2 regions of the Streptomyces sp. NPDC002577 genome follow, and region 1 is predicted to be linked to the other one. Evidence: predicted binding sites of a transcription regulator. Region 1 holds the regulator's gene; the other holds the start of a gene.
The links. The regulator HspR, encoded in region 1, represses chaperone genes until heat shock. The targets are predictions, from matches to a motif close to TTGAGNNNNNNNNNCTCAA.

Region 1 (10,398 bases):
CGCCGAAGCGGGTGACGGAGCCCGCGCCGAGGGCCAGCGGACCGGCGGGCGACGGCGTTGCCGCCCCCGCCGCCGTCCCGCCCGCCGAGGCCATCTCGCCCGTCTCGCTCGGCGTCACCCAGCCCGCCGGCGCCCCGACCGTCCCCGTCTCGCCGAGGCCGCTGCTCAATCTGGTCGCAGGCATCCTCGGCGGTCTGCTGCTCGGCGCCGGATTCGTCGCCCTGCGCGAGACGCTCGACACCACCCTCAAGTCCAGCGAGGCGCTGAGCGAGCTCACCTCGCTGCCGGTGCTCGGATCCATTCCGTTCGACAAGGACGCCTCGAGGCAGCCGCTCGCCACGGGCGCCGCCAAGCACACCACGCGTGCCGAGGCGTTCCGCAAGCTCCGTACCAATCTGCAGTTCGCGCAGGTCGACGACCGGCCGCGAGTGATCGTCGTGACCAGCCCGGTGCCCGGCGAGGGCAAGACCAACACCGCTGCGAATCTGGCCCTTTCACTCGCTGAGGCGGGCATCAAGACCTGTCTGGTCGACGCCGACCTGCGCCGTCCGTGCATGGCGCGCACCTTCGGTCTGGTGCAGAACGCCGGACTGACCACCGTGCTCATCGGCCAGGCCAACATCGAGGACGTGATCCAGCAGGCCGGGAACAGCCTTTCGGTGCTCACGAGTGGCGCGGTGCCGCCCAACCCGACCGAGTTGCTCTCCTCGGACCGGATGGGCGAGGTGCTGCGCGAACTCGCGGCCCGCTACGAGGCCGTGATCGTCGACACCGCGCCCCTGCTGCCGGTCGCCGACACCATCGGCCTGGCGCCGCTCGCCCAGGGTGCGCTCCTCGTCGTACGCGCATCGAAGACAAGCCGAGACCAGATCCGTACGGCCGCGGCCTCGCTGAGCCAGGTGGGCGTACGCACCCTCGGTTCCGTTTTCAGCATGGCGCCGCTGTCCAAGGGCAAGGGCTATGGCTACGGCTACGGGTCCTACGGCGAGCTGCCCTCGCCGCGCCCGGGCAAGCGCAAGGAGGGCGCCGAGCCCGCCCTGACACACCTCGCGGGCGACAAATGACCCGGGTGCTCTTCGTCTGCACCGGCAATGTGCACCGCTCGGTACTCGCCGAGCGGTTGCTGGGGGCCAGGCTCGGGCCGGGCTCCCCCGTGCTGCCGGAGAGCGCCGGCACAGAGGCGCGGCACCGCGGCGGCATGGACGCGGCCACCCGGCGCGTTCTGGAGGAGCTGGGCGGTGACGGCGCCGGGTTCGCGTCCCGCCCGCTCACCGAGGAGCTCGTCGCCGGGGCCGGGCTGGTGCTCGGCCTCGCCCACGAGCACCGGGAGGCCGCCGTGCAGATCTCGCCGCTGGCGATGCGCCGCTGCTTCACGCTCAAGGAGTTCGTACGGCTGGCCGACGGGGCCTTCGGCGACGTGGTCGCGGAGGCCGCCGCGCGTCGGGGCCTCGTCGCCGCGGTGCACGGCAGCGAGGACGATGTCGCGGACCCTGTCGGACAGCCGTACGCCGTCCTGCGCGACTGTGCGCGGGAGATCGACGCGGCGGTGTCCCGCCTCGCCTCGCTGCTGGAACCGGCTGCCGCCCTGGCGCTGTCGTAGGGGCCCCCTCCGCCGGGGGCCCGGGGGCCCGAGGCGCACGGCGGGCGTCGGCCCCGGCTGTGGACCGAGGGCCCCCGGAAGATGGACCTTGGGCCTCGGACCGGGCACCACAGGACCTGCCCCGATGGGACAAATCGGGCGTAGGGTCCACACTGGCTCCAGGTGGTGCTCGGTCTGTCGCGGCGGTGCGGCGGCGCCTCGCGAGACGCTCTGTGCTTGCTCGTAAGCGCTCGATAAAAGTTGAGTCCGGTCGACTCAGCTCTGTTGACTCGCCCACATCCTTCATGCATCCTTGAGCCTGTTCCACTCAAGTCATGCTGGAGGAATTGAAATGGCACGTGCGGTCGGCATCGACCTGGGCACGACTAACTCCGTCGTCAGCGTTCTGGAGGGCGGTGAGCCCACCGTCATCACCAACGCCGAGGGCGCCAGGACCACGCCGTCCGTCGTCGCCTTCGCCAAGAACGGTGAGGTGCTCGTCGGCGAGGTCGCCAAGCGCCAGGCGGTCACGAACGTCGACAGGACCATCCGGTCGGTCAAGCGCCACATGGGCACCGGCTGGAAGATCAACCTGGACGGCAAGGACTTCAACCCGCAGCAGATCAGCGCGTTCATCCTGCAGAAGCTGAAGCGGGACGCCGAGGCGTACCTGGGCGAGAAGGTGACCGACGCGGTCATCACCGTCCCGGCGTACTTCAACGACTCCGAGCGTCAGGCGACGAAGGAGGCCGGCGAGATCGCCGGTCTGAACGTCCTGCGTATCGTCAACGAGCCGACCGCCGCCGCCCTGGCGTACGGCCTCGACAAGGACGACCAGACGATCCTCGTCTTCGACCTCGGTGGCGGCACCTTCGACGTGTCCCTCCTCGAGATCGGTGACGGCGTCGTCGAGGTGAAGGCCACCAACGGCGACAACCACCTCGGTGGTGACGACTGGGACCAGCGCGTCGTCGACTACCTGGTCAAGCAGTTCGCGAACGGCCACGGCGTCGACCTGTCCAAGGACAAGATGGCCCTCCAGCGCCTCCGTGAGGCCGCCGAGAAGGCCAAGATCGAGCTGTCCTCGTCCACCGAGACCTCGATCAACCTGCCCTACATCACGGCGTCCGCCGAGGGCCCGCTGCACCTGGACGAGAAGCTCACGCGCGCCCAGTTCCAGCAGCTCACGGCCGACCTGCTCGAGCGCTGCAAGACGCCGTTCCACAACGTGATCAAGGACGCCGGCATCTCGATCAACGAGATCGACCACGTCGTCCTGGTCGGTGGCTCCACCCGTATGCCCGCCGTCGCCGAGCTCGTCAAGGAGCTGACCGGCGGCAAGGACGCCAACAAGGGCGTCAACCCGGACGAGGTCGTCGCCATCGGCGCCGTCCTGCAGGCCGGTGTTCTCAAGGGTGAGGTCAAGGACGTCCTGCTCCTCGACGTGACCCCGCTGTCCCTCGGTATCGAGACCAAGGGCGGCATCATGACCAAGCTCATCGACCGGAACACGACCATCCCGACCAAGCGGTCGGAGATCTTCACGACGGCCGAGGACAACCAGCCGTCCGTGCAGATCCAGGTCTACCAGGGCGAGCGCGAGATCGCGGCGTACAACAAGAAGCTCGGCATGTTCGAGCTGACCGGTCTGCCGCCGGCCCCGCGTGGCGTCCCGCAGATCGAGGTCGCGTTCGACATCGACGCCAACGGCATCATGCACGTGACCGCGAAGGACCTGGGCACGGGCAAGGAGCAGAAGATGACCGTCACCGGCGGCTCCTCGCTGCCGAAGGACGAGGTCGACCGCATGCGCCAGGAGGCCGAGCAGTACGCGGAGGAGGACCACCGCCGCCGCGAGGCCGCCGAGACCCGCAACCAGGGCGAGCAGCTCGTCTACCAGACCGAGAAGTTCCTCAAGGACAACGAGGACAAGGTCCCGGGCGAGATCAAGACCGAGGTCGAGGAGGCCGTCGCCGAGCTGAAGGAGAAGCTCAAGGGCGAGGAGACCGCCGAGATCCGCACCGCCACGGAGAAGGTCGCCGCCGTCTCGCAGAAGCTGGGCCAGGCCATGTACGCCGACGCCCAGGCCGCGCAGGCCGCGGGCGGTGCCGGTGACGCCGGTGCCGGTCAGGCCAAGGCCGCTGACGACGACGTCGTCGACGCCGAGATCGTCGACGAGGACCGCAAGGACGGTGCCGCGTGACGGAGGAGACCCCGGGCTTCGAAGAGCAGCCCGACGTCCCCTCCGGCGCCACCTCTGAAGACGCCGAGTCGAAGGCCGCCGAGTCCAAGGAGGGCGCGGCGGCCCCGGCCGGGGACGCGACGCAGACGGCCGGCCTGACGGCCGAGCTGGACCAGGTGCGCACCGCGCTCGGTGAGCGCACCGCGGACCTCCAGCGGCTGCAGGCCGAGTTCCAGAACTACCGCCGCCGGGTCGAGCGCGACCGGATCGCGGTCAAGGAGATCGCCATCGCGAACCTCCTGACCGAGCTCCTCCCCGTGCTCGACGACATCGGGCGCGCGCGGGAGCACGGCGAGCTCGTGGGCGGGTTCAAGTCGGTGGCCGAATCGCTGGAGACGGTCGCCGCCAAGATGGGCCTGCAGCAGTTCGGCAAGGAGGGCGAGCCCTTCGACCCGACGGTCCACGAGGCGCTGATGCACTCGTATGCGCCGGACGTCACGGAGACGACGTGCGTGGCGATTCTGCAGCCGGGGTACCGGTTCGGCGAGCGCACCATCCGCCCCGCGCGGGTGGCCGTGGCGGAGCCGCAGCCCGGCGCGCAGACGGTCAAGGCCGACAAGGCCGAAGCAGGCGACGGGTCTTCGGAAGCGACAGACGCGACGGGCAAGGAGAACGGTGGCCCGGACGAGGGCTGACGTCATACGAACGGTACGGATCGCCGTACGGACGAGGAAGGAGGGACGTCGGGGATGAGCACCAAGGACTTCATCGAGAAGGACTTCTACAAGGTCCTCGGCGTCCCCAAGGACGCCACCGAGGCCGAGATCAAGAAGGCGTACCGGAAGCTCGCCCGCGAGTTCCACCCGGACGCCAACAAGGGCAACGCCAAGGCCGAGGAGCGCTTCAAGGAGATCTCCGAGGCGAACGACGTCCTCGGCGACCCCAAGAAGCGCAAGGAGTACGACGACGCGCGCGCCCTCTTCGGCAACGGCGGGTTCCGCCCGGGGCCGGGAGCCGGGGGCGGAACGTTCAACTTCGACCTGGGCGACCTCTTCGGCGGGGGCGCCCAGGGCGGCGCGGGCGGTGCCGGCGGATTCGGCGGCGGGCTCGGTGACGTCTTCGGGGGGCTGTTCAACCGCGGTGGCGGCACGGGCACGCGTACGCAGCCGCGGCGCGGCCAGGACATCGAGTCCGAGGTCACGCTGAGCTTCACGGAGGCGGTGGACGGTGCGACCGTCCCGCTGCGGATGTCGTCGCAGCAGCCGTGCAAGGCCTGCTCGGGCACCGGCGACAAGAACGGCACGCCGCGCGTGTGCCCGACCTGCGTCGGCACCGGCCAGGTGGCGCGCGGCTCGGGCGGCGGCTTCTCGCTGACCGACCCGTGCCCCGACTGCAAGGGCCGCGGCCTGATCGCGGAGAACCCCTGCGAGGTCTGCAACGGCTCGGGCCGCGCCAAGTCGTCCCGCACCATGCAGGTCCGTATCCCGGCCGGGGTGAGCGACGGGCAGCGGATCCGCCTGCGCGGCAAGGGCGCACCCGGCGAGCGGGGCGGCCCGGCGGGCGACCTGTATGTGGTCGTGCACGTCGACGCCCACCCCGTCTTCGGCCGCAAGGGTGACAACCTCACCGTCACGGTGCCGGTCACCTTCGCGGAGGCCGCGCTCGGTGGTGAGGTGAAGGTCCCCACGCTCGGCGGCCCGCCGGTCACGCTGAAGCTGCCGCCGGGCACGCCCAACGGGCGCACGATGCGCGCCCGCGGCAAGGGCGCGGTCCGCAAGGACGGCACCCGCGGCGACCTGCTGGTCACGGTCGAGGTCGCCGTGCCGAAGGACGTGACGGGCAAGGCTCGGGACGCCCTGGAGGCGTATCGCGAGGCGACCGCGGGTGACGACCCGCGGGAGGAGCTGTTCCAGGCCGCGAAGGGAGCATGACGCATATGGACAGCCGTCGGCGGAACCCTTACGAACTGACCGAAGAGACGCCGGTGTACGTCATCTCGGTGGCGGCCCAGCTCAGCGGGCTGCACCCGCAGACTCTGCGGCAGTACGACCGTCTCGGCCTGGTCTCACCCGACCGCACCGCCGGCCGGGGCCGGCGCTACTCGGCCCGCGACATCGAGCTGCTCCGCCAGGTGCAGCAGCTGTCGCAGGACGAGGGCATCAACCTCGCCGGCATCAAGCGCATCATCGAGCTGGAGAACCAGGTCGTGGCGCTGCAGCAGCGCGTCGCGGAACTCCAGGACGCGCTGGACGGGGCGGCGGCGACGATGAGGCAGCGCGAGGCGGCGGTCCATGCGTCGTACCGCCGGGACCTGGTGCCGTACCAGGAGGTGCAGCAGACCAGCGCGCTGGTGGTGTGGCGGCCGAAGCGGCAGCAGTCCTCGGACTGACGCACGCTGACGCACACGCTTACGCGAAAGGGGCCCGGAGAAGAATCTCCGGGCCCCTTCGTCATGCCGTCGGTCGTGCCGTCGGCCGTGCAGTCAGTCGTGCCGTCAGGAGGACGGCGGTACGGCCGCGCTCACCAGGACCGGGGCGGTCGCGAGGACGGCCGCCGCGGACACGGGCAACGATCACGGGCCCGGCGCGGGCCTGAGGGGCGCTCCGCTCAGAGGTTCATGAGGAGTACGCCGAGGAAGACGATCGGGTACGCGGCGGCCAGCACAGTGATGGGCAGGCCGAGGAGGACGTAGGCGAGGAAGAGGAGGGCCCGTACGACGAGTCCGTGGCGGGCGGCGATCCGATCCGGGTCGTACGGGTCGTACGTCACCTCGATGCGTTCCGGGTCGGTGGCGACCACCTTGCCGCCGCCGCTGTACGTCCGCTGGGTGCCTGCCGCGTCGGTGAACGCGTAGACCTTGGTGACCGTGGTCTCGCCGTCGGTTCCGGTCCCGTAGCTCTTCTCCTTGAAAGTGGCCACGACCGTGATGCCCCGGCGGCGCAACAGCCACCAGTCCACCGTGGTCCGGTACACGAACACGGCGATCGCAAGCCCGACGAGGAACGGCGTGAAGAAGACGGCCCAGAACAGCGTGAGTTCCGATTCGCCGGTTGCGGCGGCAAGCCCGAGGCCCAGGACGAACAGGCCGCCCATCGCCCAGAGCATCGGGTATTCGCGAACTGTTCGCCAGCGGTCCCTGCCTTCGGCCGCCGCAGGACGGGGCACGGCGGTCACCAAGGTGGCACCGTCCACGCGTCGTTGCTCGGCGTCCCGGACGGGCAGCGCCGCCGTGACCGCCGCCGCGAAGGCTTGGGCGGCCTCGGCACTGGGTGAGCCGAGCGTGTAGACGACGGGATCGGTGCTCGCGGATGCGGACGTCAGGACGATCTCGATGACCCGCGGCTTCGGTCCTCCGGTCGTGCCGTCTCCCGGGTCCTGACCGTTACGTCCTCGCGTACGGACCGTCTCTATGGCGGCCAGCGGAATACGGATCCGAGACCGCCCCCATGCCCGCTCCAGCAGCACCTCGTCCCGCCCGAAGCGCGCCGTGGCCCGGCGTCCCCTCAACACCAGTTCGGTCATGAGACGACCGTACGGGAGGCGCCCGGGTGCTTGTCACAAGTCATGCGATCGACGGGTCCGATTCCTCGACCACCGTCCAGGACAGGCCCTCCGGGAGGGACTGGCTGGACGCTGCGATTCCGCGTATCGCGCCGGTCACGAGCGCGGCCGCGGAGAGCGCGCACAGCAGCCAGCTCAGTGCGGCCGGCAGGTCGTCGGGGCCGACGTACAGGACCGGGGCGGCGAGCAGTGCCGCGAGCAGTGCGCCGCCCAGGATCGGGAGGTGAACAGGTGCCTGGAACTTGGCGGTTCGGGGCAGGCGGCGGGCTGTTGTCGCGTCGCCGGGGGCCGCGCGGTGGGTGCCCTTCAGGTACGGGCGGGCCTCGTCCGGGTCGGTGAGGCCCATGAGGACCTCGCCGTTGTCGGCGACGAAGGCCGCGGGGAGTTCCTCCTCGATCAGCTTCCATCGCTCGGGCCAGCACAGCCGGCCCTCCTGGCCGCCGAGGCGCAGGGCGGCACGGCCTACCTCGTCCGACGGAGCGGCCAGCCTGATCTCGCGCTCGCCGGCCCGCAGGACGAGCCAGTGGAACTGCGTGACGTTCAGCTCGCCCGGCTTGTCGCCGCGCTTCGAGTAGCGCAGACGGACCGGCTCGCCCACCCGTACCCGGACGGCGTGGACCTCGCCGCGGCCGGCGTCCTCGGTCAGGACGCGCAGCTTGCGTCGCTGGTCCGCCTGGCTCACCTGGCGGCGGGCGAAGCCGAGGGCCTTCACGGTCACGATGAAGACGAGGATGATCACCAACCCGCTGAGGAAGCCGCCCCTGGTGCCTGCGGCCAGCCGGGTGAGCACGAGCGGGGTGAGGGCGACGAGGACGGCAGCCGTCGCCCGGCCGGTGTCGCGGGCCGGGAGCGGCAGCTTGCGCGGCAAAGGTGGCGGTGTCGCGGAATCCGTCGCCACGGCCTGCGACACCGGCCCGAGCAGAGGCGCCGTACGGCAGGCGAGCGCCCACCCTCCGACGGCGACCGCCGCCCCGCCCAGCGCCCAGAGGATGTCCCAGCGCGGCGCCGGGGCGTCGTAGCGGGCGAAGACCAGGACCAGGGCCACGGCCGCGCAGGCGAGAGCGGCGCAGGCCAGGGCGCGGGTGACGAGGGTGGAGCGTCGCATGTACGTCCTTCACCGGGGCGGTGGAGCCGGGGTGGGGGAGGCACCGTCTCACGGGGGCGGGTGGCGGGATGCGCGCGGACCGGCGGCTCTCGCGGTCGAGCATGGGGGAGGGGGGACGAGAGGGTGGGCTGGTGACCGCGGCGCGGGTGTCAGTTTCCCCGTGATCGGCATGGGAGTAAAGGGCCCGACGAGTGGATGGGGAGGGCGAGTTGGCGGCTCGCCCCCCGCCCCGACAGGGTGACCAGGACACCCCACCCTCCACCCCCGTTCACGCCACCCGCGTGAACTCCACCAACACCTCCGGCGGCCCGCCGGCCACCCCCCGGTACACCCCCTTGTGCGGTGTCACGTCGTCGTAGTCGCGGCCCCGGCCCACGATCACGTGGGACTCGTTCGCCTGGGTGCGGTTCGTCGGGTCGTAGCCGGTCCAGTCGCCCGCCCAGTACTCGATCCAGGCGTGGCTCTGGCCCGCGACCGGGCGGTGGAGCTCCGCGTCGCGTTCCGGGTGGAGGTAGCCGGAGACGTAGCGGGTCGGCAGGCGGAGGGCGCGCAGCAGGCCCGCCGTGAGGTGGGCGATGTCCTGGCAGACCCCGGCGCCCTGCTCCCAGGCCTCGGTGGCGACGGTGTGGACGCCCGTCGCGCCGGGGACGTACGCGACCCGGTCGGCCACGAGGTTCGAGACGGCGACCGCCGTCTCGTGCGGGTCCAGGCCGTCGGCCGCGGCACGGGCCAGGTCGGCCAGCTGCTCGGTCACGGCGGTACGCGTGGTGGGCACGGCGTACTCCAACAGGCGTGAGTTCGCGGCCTGGTCGGCCACCTCCGCCCAGGTGGGCGGAGTGGTGAGGGGCGCCGGAGGCGAGGTCTCCACCAGGCTCAGCGCCGTGATCGTCAGGTCCTCGTGCGGCTCCATCAGGTCGAAGCCGGTGACCTGGGTGCCCCAGTAGTCCCAGTACGCCCAGGTGGCGGTGGCAGGGCTGATGGTCACACGCGCGTCCAGGGTGGTCTGGCCCGGCAGGGTCAGCGGGGTCATCCGGACCTCGTTGTGCGAGGAGACCGCCGCCTGCGCGTACGAAACGCGGGTCTCGTGCCTGATCCGGAGCCTGCTCGTCCGCTGTGCCGTCGCGCTCGTCGTGTCCACGGTCGTCGTCCTTCCCGTCATCCCGCTCACGCTCCTTCCTGGGCCCACTCGACCGGGCCCTGATACGGGAAGAACCTCTCCGCCACGGCCTCCGCCGAGTTCATGCAGGCCTGCTGCAGATCGCGCAGCAGGTGCGGGAGCCCGTCCTCCAGCGCGGCCGATTCCAGGTACTCGAGGCGCGTCCGCATCCGGCCTATCGGGCGGCGCGCGGGGTCCTGGCGGGGGCGGCCGAGCGCGGCCAGGCACTCCTCCGCGGTCGTCAGCGCGTGCAGCGCCGAGCGCGGGAAATCCCGGTCCAGGAGGAGAAATTCGGCCACCCGCGGGGTGTCGCCGAAACCGCTGTACACGCGCGCGTACGCCTCGTCCGCGCCGCTCGCGCTCAGCAGCGTCGGCCAGTCGGGGGCATGGGCGGCGTCCAGTACGCGTACCGACAGCAGGCGGACCGTCATGTCGACGCGCTCCAGGCTCCGGCCGAGGACCACGAACCGCCAGCTGTCGTCCCGGCTCATCGTCGAGTCGGCGAGGCCGAAGAAGAGCGCGGCCCGGCGGCGTACCAGCTCCAGATAGGCGTACGGGCCGGTGCGGCGAGCCGCCGTGCGCTGGTCGGCGAGCGCGTGCCAGGTGGAGTTGAGGCACTCCCACATCTCGGAGGAGACGGCCTCGCGGGCGCTGCGGGCGTTGAGCCGGGCCGCACCGAGCGCGCCCTCGATGGAGCAGGTGGTGCGGGCGTCGAAGGCCAGCTGGTCGAGCACCTGCTGCATGTCGACGGCCTCCGCGCCCGCATCCACGCCGAGGATCGCGTACAGCGAGCGGCACGCGGTGTCCTCGTCGCG
Region 2 (10,398 bases), on a different contig from region 1:
GGTCCGCACCGTGTTCCGGCGCTTCGGACGCGCTCCCGCGCTCCGCCCCGGTTCCGGCTTCTCTGCCGGCTTCGTTCCCGTCCTCGTGCACGTCAGCACCCATGCCCCGGTTTCCCGACTCTGAAAGTTTCCCTCGATGCGCAGCCGTTGCCGCAGCTCGACCAGTATTTCGCAGGAGTAGACCAACGGCGGCCGCCGGGCCCTCTTCCCACGCCGGGATCTACGTGCGTAGAGTCTCCGCCGAGCACCACTTCTCTGGCATGTGCACGCCATTGAGGGCGGCGAAGAAGCCCCACCGACATGGCGGCGAACCGGCACAGCGGCACCTTCCCCCACCTTTGGGCTCCACCGAGCTCACCGAGGCCTTCGGAGGCACGTATGCCCGTGCACAGATCCACGCCCTCCCCCGCACCCCGCCGGACGTGGGCGACATCCCCCTCGACATCCCCATCGGCATCCCCCTCTGCCCGCGGCCCGCGCCTCGCACGCCGCTCGGGCCGCTCCGCGGCCGGGATTCTCCTCGCGGCACTCTCGCTCCTGCTCGCGCTGCCGTTCGCGGCGCAGGCGGCCGGCACCGCGGACGTACCGGCCCGCGGCTCGGCCTACATGGGCATGGGCGTCGTCGAGCACGACGGCCAGGGCGGGCTGCCCGCGGACGGCAACGCCACGCAGACGGAGGGCGTGGACGTCAGCAGCTACCAGGGCAACGTCGCCTGGTCGACGCTGTGGAGCAGCGGCGTGAAGTGGGCCTACGTCAAGGCCACCGAGGGCACGTACTACAAGAACGCCTACTTCACACAGCAGTACAACGGTTCGTACAACATCGGGATGATCCGCGGGTCGTACCACTTCGCGACCCCCGACACGACGACCGGGGCCACCCAGGCCAACTACTTCGTGGACAACGGCGGCGGCTGGTCCAAGGACGGCAAGACGCTGCCGGGCGTGCTGGACATCGAGTGGAACCCGTACGGAGCGGACTGCTACGGCAAGACGCAGAGCGGCATGGTCAGCTGGATCAAGAGCTTCCTGGACCAGTACAAGGCGCGTACGGGGCGGGACGCGGTGATCTACACCTCGACGAGCTGGTGGACGCTGTGCACGGGCAACTACAGCGGTTTCGCGTCGACCAACCCGCTGTGGATCGCTCGCTACAACACGACGGTCGGTGAACTCCCCGCCGGGTGGAGCTACTACACCATGTGGCAGTACACGTCGACCGGCCCCACGGTCGGCGACCACGACAAGTTCAACGGGGCCCTGGACCGGGTGCAGGCACTGGCCAACGGCTGATCAGCACGTACGCGCGGGCCCGGGACCCACAGGGGTCCCGGGCCTTTGCCTTCCGGTCGCGTCCGTCACTCCGCGACCGAAACCTTCGTCGCCCGGCCTTGGCGGGCTGCCTGGTCACGCGGCGAGCGGCACCTGCGCCGGCGCGCCGTTCGTCGCCGGTGACAGCGCCAGCTCCAGCACCTGGCGGACGTCCGTGACCGCGTGGACGTCGAGCTTGTCCAGGACCTCGGCCGGGACGTCGTCCAGGTCGGGTTCGTTCCGCTTCGGGATGACCACCGTCGTGATCCCGGCCCGGTGGGCGGCCAGCAGCTTCTGCTTGACGCCGCCGATGGGCAGGACCCGCCCGGTCAGCGAGACCTCACCGGTCATCGCCACATCCGTACGGACCTGGCGGCCGCTCAGCAGCGACGCGAGGGCCGTCGTCATGGTGACGCCCGCGCTCGGGCCGTCCTTCGGCACCGCGCCCGCCGGGAAGTGGATGTGCACGCCCCGCTCCTTCAGGTCGCCGACCGGCAGCTCCAGTTCGGCGCCGTGCGAGCGGAGGAAGGAGAGAGCGATCTGTGCGGACTCCTTCATGACGTCCCCGAGCTGGCCGGTGAGGGTCAGTCCGGCCGCGCCGGTCTCCGGGTCGGCGAGCGACGCCTCGACGTACAGCACGTCGCCGCCCGCGCCGGTGACGGCGAGCCCGGTGGCCACGCCGGGGACCGACGTGCGCCGCTCGGCGGGGTCCTGCGCGGACTCGGGCACGTGGTGCGGCCGCCCGATGAGCCCGCGGAGGTCGCCGTCCGTGACCGTGAACGGCAGCGCGCGCTCGCCCAGTTCGTGCTGGGACGCGACCTTGCGCAGCAGGCGCGCGATGGAGCGCTCGAGGGTGCGTACGCCTGCCTCGCGCGTGTACTCGCCGGCGAGCTTGCGCAGCGCGCCCTCGTCGATCGTGACCTCGTCCTTGTCGAGCCCGGCCCGCTCCAGCTGACGCGGCAGCAGGTGGTCGCGGGCGATGACGACCTTCTCGTCCTCGGTGTAGCCGTCGAGCCGGACGAGCTCCATACGGTCGAGCAGCGCCTCCGGGATGGCTTCCAGAACGTTGGCGGTGGCGAGGAAGACGACGTCGCTCAGGTCGAGCTCCACCTCCAGGTAGTGGTCCCGGAAGGTGTGGTTCTGCGCGGGGTCGAGGACCTCGAGCAGTGCGGCCGCGGGGTCGCCGCGGAAGTCGGAGCCGACCTTGTCGATCTCGTCGAGGAGGACGACGGGGTTCATGGACCCGGCCTCCTTGATGGCGCGGACGATACGGCCGGGCAGGGCGCCCACGTACGTACGCCGGTGGCCGCGGATCTCCGCCTCGTCGCGTACGCCGCCGAGCGCGACGCGCACGAACTTCCGCCCCATGGCGTGCGCGACCGACTCGCCGAGGCTGGTCTTGCCGACACCGGGCGGGCCGACGAGCGCGAGAACGGCACCCCCGCGCCGCCCGCCGACCACGCCCAGGCCCCGGTCGGCGCGCCGCTTTCGCACCGCCAGGTATTCGGTGATCCGCTCCTTCACGTCTTCGAGGCCCGCGTGTTCGGCGTCGAGCACGGCCTTGGCGCCCTGGATGTCGTACTGGTCTTCGGTCCGCTCGTGCCAGGGGAGCTCGAGGACGGTGTCGAGCCAGGTGCGGATCCAGGAGCCCTCGGGCGACTGGTCGCTCGACCGCTCGAGCTTGTCGACCTCCTTGAGCGCGGCCTCGCGGACCTTCTCGGGCAGGTCGGCGGCCTCCACACGCGCGCGGTAGTCGTCGGGCTCGTCGTCCCCATCCTCGCCGTTTAGCTCGCGCAACTCCTTGCGCACGGCTTCGAGCTGGCGCCGCAGCAGGAACTCGCGCTGCTGCTTGTCCACGCCCTCCTGGACGTCCTTGGCGATGGACTCGGCCACGTCCTGCTCGGCGAGGTGTTCGCGCAGCTGCTCTGTGGCGAGCTTCAGACGCGCGACCGGGTCGGTGGTCTCCAGGAGCTCCACCTTCTGGGTGGTCGTCAGGAACGGTGAGTAGCCGGAGTTGTCCGCGAGTGCCGACACGTCGTCGATCTGGGCCACGCGGTCCACGACCTGCCAGGCGCCGCGCTTCTTCAGCCAGCTCGTGGCGAGTGCCTTGTACTCCTTCACCAGCTCGGCGACCGCGCCCGGCAGCGGCTCCGGCACGGTCTCGTCGACCTGCAGGCCCTCGACCCACAGCGCCGCACCCGGCCCGGTCGTCCCGGCGCCGATCTGCACGCGCTCTCGGCCGCGGATCAGCGCGCCCGGATCACCGCCGGAGAGCCGCCCGACCTGCTCCACGGTGCCGAGCACACCGGTCGCGGCGTACGTCCCGTCGATGCGTGGAACAAGGAGCACCTTCGGCTTGCTGTCGCCAGTGGACCGCGCGGCGGCCTGAGCGGCCTCCACCGCGGCTCGTACGTCGGCATCGGTGAGGTCCAGCGGAACCACCATCCCGGGCAGCACGACCTCGTCGTCGAGCGGCAACACGGGCAGGGTGAGCGGTGTGGACGTCGATCCCATGATCTCCCCTTCGGCAGTCAAGTTGAGTTATGCACGCTCAATGCACATGAGTCGCTGGATGTTCCCGGGGCGTTGTTCGCTCTGAGCGATCAAGCAGGCGGCCCAGGTCAGCCGGGTGCGGAATGGGCCGGGAGCACTTCGTGGAGGAGGAGCGATGGACATGGTCCGGGCCTGGGTCGACGGTTGGGTCGTCTCGCGGGGAGCGTCTGAGCCGGTGGAGCGGCCCTGGGGCTACACCGTCGACGTCGGGCTGCGCCATCAGGTCACGCGGCACGTCCTGCCGGCAGCCGACGAGCCCACCGTCCGCAAGCTCACCGAGGACGTGGGCGCCCCCGGCGTATGGCTGAAGCTGTTCGAGGCACCGGAGACGGTCGCGCCCTGGCTCGCCCCGGGCTGGACGCTCGACGACCCGGCCTTCCTCATGACGGCCCCGCTGCACCGGGCCGCCGCACCGGCCCCGGACGGCTACGGGCTGCGGACCTGGACCCGCGACGGCGTCACCCGGGTCCTCGTCGTGACCGACGACGGCGGATTCGCGGCCCGCGGCCAGATCGCCCCGACCGGCCCGACGGCGGTCGCCGACCGGATCGAGACCGACCCGGCCCACCGCCGCCGGGGGCTCGGCAGCCTGGTGATGCGCACGCTCACGACCATCGCGGTGGAGCAGGGCGCCACGACGGGGGTGCTGAGCGCGACGGTGGCGGGGCGGGCGCTGTACGAGTCGCTGGGGTGGCGGGTGCATGCGCCGCTGACCGGGGTCTACTTCAGCCCCGCCGGCTGAGGTCGGCAGCGGCCGCCTTCGCCGAGCCACGCCCCGCGCCCGCCTGCCGAAAAGGGCAGGACGCACGGGGCGGGCCAATGCCACGATGCTCGATCGTGGAGGGCTACGAGGAGGGCTGCGGGGAGCGCTGCGAGGAACGTTACGAGGCGAGTCCCGAGGTGCTGGCCGTCATCGCCGCCCGGCACGGGACCACCGCTGAACAGGTCCGGCCCGTCCTCTCGGGGGCTGCCAACCGCGTCTTCTTCCTCGGGGACGACTTGGTGCTGCGGATTCCGCGGACGGTGCGGTTTCTCCCCGACCTGGTCAAGGAGGCCGCGGTCATCCCCGCCGCGCGACGCGCCGGGGTGCGCACTCCCGATGTCGTCACGTTCGATGACACGTTCTCCGTGGTGGACGTGCCGTACATGGTGCTCGCTCGGGCGCCCGGAGTGGACCTCGCGGAACTCGAACTGCCCACAGCCCAGACGGAGCGCGTCTTTCGCCAGGTGGGCCGGGAGCTGGCCAAGCTCCACCGGCTGTCCCGCACCACGACACCGGATCTCTCTGCCGTTCCTGCGGACGACGACACCGGCGACCCGCGGACACTCGTGGCCCGCCTCCTCGGCGAAGGCTGGATCGACGTCCGGACGTCTCGCTGGCTCACCGACTGGTTCGACCGGCTCTCCGCTCATCTTCCCCCTGCCCCCGCCCGGGTCCTGGTGCACGGGGACATCTCCCCGCAGAATCTGCTCGCCTCGTCGGCGGCGGGAGACCTCACCTCCATCGTGGACTGGGGTGATGCCCAGTGGGCGGATCCGGCGACCGAGTTCGCCAAGACTCCCTTGACCGGCGTCCCGGCGATGCTCGCCGGATACCGCCAGGAGGCCGGCGAGGGAGCGTCGGCGGATGCGCGGTCCTGGGAGGCACGCGTGCTCTGGTACCACCTCGCCTGGGCCCTCGGCCGCCTGTGGGATCCCGTACCGAAACCCGGCGCACGCCACTGGACCGCCCCACCGGCCAGTCGGCTGCTGGGCCTCCTTCACTTCTTCGCCTCGGCTCCGCCCCGTCCCTGGGCCGATCTGACCTGAGTGCCTTGCCGGGACCGGAAGCCCCGGGCGGTAATTCCCATGACAGCCGGGGCTCGTCACCGCCACGATGCCCGCATGGACCGCCAGACGATCAGCGCTCTCGCCCACGGAGACCACCCGATAGCGGCGCCCCTGAGCGACGCCTCCGTCGCACGGCTACTGGAACGGGCGCTCCCGCGCGCGGGCGGACGTCTGCTCGACCTCGGATGCGGCTCCGGCGAGTGGCTGCTGCGGGCCCTGTCCGGGCGGCCGGGGCTGCGGGCCGACGGGGTCGACCTCGCGCCCGCGGCCCTCGACCGCGCCCGGGCGGCGGCCGAGCGGGACGGCTTCGGCGACCGGCTCACCTTCCACCACCGGGACGCGACGGAGTTCACCGCCACCGACCCCTACGACCTGGTGCTCAGTGTCGGCGCCGCCCACGCCTTCGGCGGACTGCCGCCCACCCTCCGGGCCGCCCGCAGGCACCTCGCCCCGGGCGGAAGCGTCCTCGTCGGGGACGGCTTCTGGGAGCGTGAGCCGGACCGGGCGACGCTCGACGCGGGCTTCGCGCCCGACGAGTTCACCGACCTCGCGACGACCGTCGACCGGATCACGGCCGACGGCTGGCTCCCGGTGTACGGGCACGTCAGTACCGCCGAGGAGTGGGACGACTACGAGTGGTCCTGGACCGGCACCCTCACCCGCTGGGGCCTGGACCACCCCGACGACCCCGGCCACGCCGAAGCCCTGCAGACCGCAACCGCCCACCGCGAGGAATGGTTGCGCGGCTACCGCGGCACTCTGGGCTTCGTGACGCTCGTACTGCGCCGGGCCGACGGCACGTGAGGGCCCTGACGGCGGCTCAGTCAGCGGCCGTCCACCACGTACGGACCGCGGGTCGCGCCCGCCACGCGGACGCGGTGGCCCGAATCGCTGCCGCCATCGGCAGGGACATGACCGCCTCCATCGCGGCCCACGTCGAGCAGCTCGCCTCCCTCGTACGCGAGCACGCGCGCGTGACGCTCAATTTCCACCCGGACCGGCTGCTCGCGGACGGCCGCACGGTGGCCGAGTCCCTCTGTTCGGACGGGCGGTACCGCAGCCAGTACGAGACGGGTCTGTCCAACGGCAGCCGCACCGCGTATCCCGGCGGGGACCGGGACGGCTGGGAGGAGCGGCTGTTCGGCGGGGCGTACCACGCGCCGGGTGTCAGCGCGGGCGAGCGGCCGAGGTACGGCGGGCTCAATGTGATGAAGCATCGCGACGGTGCGTGCCCGCGCTACGGCTCCTGCCATGTGCGGCTGCGGCCCGCTGTGCACGACCGGGCCACCTACTGCTTCGGCGACAGCCATGTCGGCCCGGACGACATCGGCACCGTCGACGCCTTCGCAGCGGTACTCGCCGGGCTGTGCGAGACGGCACGGGGCACCGGCCGGATCCTCGGTGTCACGGGCGCCGATCCGGTGGCGGTCCTGCGCGAACTGCCGGAGTCCGTCGGCCCCGTACGGAACGGGCGGGCGCTGGACGAGTACATCGAGGTGCAGGTCCACGGTCCCGTCGATCTGCGCCTCGATGCGGAAGCCCTGGTCCTGGACCCGTCCTTCCGGGGTTCGCCGACCGGGGCGCTGCTGCTGTACACCGCCGCGCGTCACGGGCTCGCGGTCGAGTGGCACGAGGGGTTCCGCCTGCGGGCGGAGGAGCTGGACGACGAGTTCCGCGGACCGGTCATGCGGCCGCTCGCGGTCCGCGTCTGCGCGGAGTTCGCCGGTGCGGACGGGCTGCTGGACGCGCAGGTCCTGGGACGCGCCGCCGCCTCCGTCGTCACCGAGCCGCAGGAGTGGGCGGAATGGGGCACACAGGACGAAGTGCTGCAGTACGTCAAGCAGTTGTGGCACTGCCTGGTGTGGTTCGGTGAGCCGGCTCCGCCCGCCGCGCCGGTGGCCCGCTCGTCCGCTTCCTGACCAACCGGCTCCGCCGTGACGGCACGAAGGTCTCCGGAGGCGCAAACAAGTGGCCCTGCGGGGACGGGCGGACCAGGATGGGAACCATGTCCATCCCGTACAACACCCCAGTCCCGGAAGGCCCCGTCGTCCTGGACCGACGGGACGGCCCTCACGGTGAAGTGGCCCTCCGCCGCCACGGCGATCTGCTGCAGATCATCGCCAACGGCTGTTTCCTCATGGACACATCGGACGGCCGCTCCGAGCGGCGCCTGGTGGACGCTGCCCTGGACGCGCTGGACGGCCGCAGCTCGCCCAGCGTCCTCATCGGCGGGCTGGGGGTCGGCTTCTCGCTCGCGCATGCGGCCCGGAACCCGCGCTGGCGGCGCATCGTGGTCGTCGAGCGTGAGGACGCGGTCATCGACTGGCACCGCACGGGCCCGCTGTCGGAGTTCTCCGCCGGTGCGCTCGCCGATCCGCGTACGGAGGTCGTGGCCGCCGACCTCGTCGCATACGTACACGGTCCGGAAGAGACATTCGACGCACTGTGCCTGGACATCGACAACGGCCCCGGCTGGACGGTGACCGAGGACAACGAGGGCCTCTATTCACCTGCCGGGCTCGCGGCATGCCGCGAGCGGCTCACCCCGGGCGGTGTCCTCGCCGTCTGGTCCGCCCAGCCATCGCCTCGTTTTGAACAAACCTTGCAGAATGCCGGATTCCAAGGGGTCCGTACCGAAGAGATGGCAGTTGCCCGGGGCGTTCCGGACGTAGTCCATCTTGCAACCAGGCCTGAATAGCCGTGGCGCGGTCGCTGCCCGTACGCTGCTGCTCGGCGCGCAGATCATTCAAGCGTCAAGCGCAGTTAATGGGATCACCCCACGGATTCCGGAAAGCACAGTCAGGGGCGGGGCGATGGAGCAGACGACACACACCTCCCACAACGGCACCGCGGCGGCCACTCCGGGCGCCCAGCGCCGGGTGCTGGTGGTCGAGGACGACCCGACGATCGTCGACGCCATCTCCGCGCGGCTGCGAGCCGAGGGATTCCTCGTGCAAACAGCGGGCGACGGACCGGCCGCCGTCGACACGGCCGAGGCATGGCAACCCGATCTGCTGATCCTCGATGTCATGCTGCCCGGCTTCGACGGGCTCGAGGTGTGCCGCCGGGTGCAGGCGCAGCGGCCCGTGCCGGTACTGATGCTGACCGCGCGTGACGACGAGACCGACATGCTCGTCGGGCTCGGCGTCGGCGCGGACGACTACATGACCAAGCCGTTCTCGATGCGCGAGCTGGCCGCCCGGGTGCACGTCCTGCTGCGCCGCGTGGAGCGTGCCGCGCTCGCGGCGACGACCCCGCGCAGCGGCATACTGCGCCTCGGCGAGCTGGAGATCGACCACGCCCAGCGCCGGGTGCGGGTACGCAGCGAGGACGTCCATCTGACGCCCACCGAGTTCGACCTCCTGGTGTGCCTCGCGAACACACCGCGCGCCGTGCTCTCCCGCGAGCAGCTGCTGGCCGAGGTCTGGGACTGGGCGGACGCCTCCGGCACCCGGACCGTCGACAGCCACATCAAGGCGCTGCGCCGCAAGATCGGCGCCGAGCGGATCCGCACGGTGCACGGCGTCGGGTACGCACTGGAGACGCCCACGCCATGAGCATGCGGGCAGGGCCTGTGGACAGAGGCAGGCGCGGGGACGCGGGTTCTCCGCGCCGGCAGCCCGCCCGCCCGCGACGCCGTGGCGGGGCCCCCTGGGGCTCACTGCGGCCGTTCTCGATCAAGACGAAGCTCGGCACCCTGGTCGTCGTATCGGTGTTCATAACGACCGGCCTGCTGATGGTCGCGGTGCGCACGAAGACGGAGTTCCGCTTCATCACGGTCTTCTCGGTGATAGCGACCCTGCTGATCACCCAGTTCGTGGCGCACTCCCTCACGGCTCCGCTCGACGAGATGAACATCGTGGCCCGCTCCATCTCGCACGGCGACTACACGCGCCGGGTGCGCGGTGCCGACCGGCGCGACGAGCTCGGCGACCTGGCCTCGACGATCAACCGCATGGCCGACGATCTGGAGGCCCAGGACCAGCAGCGCAAGGAGCTCGTCGCGAACGTCTCGCACGAGCTGCGCACCCCCATCGCGGCCCTGCGCGCGGTCCTGGAGAACGTCGTCGACGGCGTCTCGGCGGCCGACCCGGAGACGATGCGTACGGCCCTGAAGCAGACCGAGCGCCTGGGCCGCCTGGTCGAGACCCTCCTCGACCTGTCCCGCCTGGACAACGGCGTCGTACCGCTGAAGGCCCGGCGCTTCGAGGTGTGGCCGTATCTGTCGGGCGTGCTGAAGGAGGCGAACATGATCGCCTCGCAGCGCGCGGGCATCGCCTCGGGGTCCGGCAGCCACACGCGTACGGACGTCCATCTGCACCTGGACGTGTCGCCGCCCGAGCTGACGGCGCACGCGGATCCCGAGCGGATCCACCAGGTCGTGGCCAACCTGGTCGACAACGCCGTCAAGCACAGCCCGCCGCACGGCCGGGTGACGCTGAAGGCACGGCGCGGCCCGACACCCGAGTCGCTTGACCTGGAGGTCCTCGACGAGGGCCCCGGAATTCCGCGGTCGGAGTGGCACCGGGTCTTCGAGCGGTTCAACCGCGGGAGGTACTCCCACGCGGCCTCGAAGGGGCCGGGCAGCGACGGTGGCACGGGCCTCGGCCTGGCGATCGCCCGCTGGGCCGTGGACCTGCACGGCGGCTCGATCGGCGTGGCCGAATCGCCTCGCGGCTGCCGGATCCAGGTCACACTTCCGGG

Region 2: lon (endopeptidase La) is a predicted target of HspR. The motif match lies at 3,848-3,866, and genes of this name have one in related genera.

What each region holds. Positions count from the first base shown of each region.
Region 1 covers NZ_JBSFWK010000009.1:5,430-15,827, forward strand. Annotated here, with positions in the region: gene ACWD4J_RS14925 (polysaccharide biosynthesis tyrosine autokinase) at 1-1,064, shown strand, start outside; gene ACWD4J_RS14930 (arsenate reductase/protein-tyrosine-phosphatase family protein) at 1,061-1,600, shown strand; gene dnaK (molecular chaperone DnaK) at 1,932-3,782, shown strand; gene grpE (nucleotide exchange factor GrpE) at 3,779-4,456, shown strand; gene dnaJ (molecular chaperone DnaJ) at 4,511-5,692, shown strand; gene ACWD4J_RS14950 (heat shock protein transcriptional repressor HspR) at 5,698-6,150, shown strand; gene ACWD4J_RS14955 (hypothetical protein) at 6,369-7,283, opposite strand; gene ACWD4J_RS14960 (hypothetical protein) at 7,324-8,427, opposite strand; gene ACWD4J_RS14965 (transglutaminase family protein) at 8,696-9,586, opposite strand; gene ACWD4J_RS14970 (alpha-E domain-containing protein) at 9,592-10,398, opposite strand, start outside.
Region 2 covers NZ_JBSFWK010000002.1:206,449-216,846, forward strand. Annotated here, with positions in the region: gene ACWD4J_RS04545 (MarR family winged helix-turn-helix transcriptional regulator) at 1-103, opposite strand, end outside; gene ACWD4J_RS04550 (lysozyme) at 379-1,293, shown strand; gene lon (endopeptidase La) at 1,408-3,825, opposite strand; gene ACWD4J_RS04560 (GNAT family N-acetyltransferase) at 3,980-4,606, shown strand; gene ACWD4J_RS04565 (phosphotransferase family protein) at 4,702-5,673, shown strand; gene ACWD4J_RS04570 (SAM-dependent methyltransferase) at 5,749-6,498, shown strand; gene ACWD4J_RS04575 (DUF3626 domain-containing protein) at 6,573-7,613, shown strand; gene ACWD4J_RS04580 (spermidine synthase) at 7,700-8,392, shown strand; gene ACWD4J_RS04585 (response regulator transcription factor) at 8,508-9,251, shown strand; gene ACWD4J_RS04590 (HAMP domain-containing sensor histidine kinase) at 9,254-10,398, shown strand, end outside.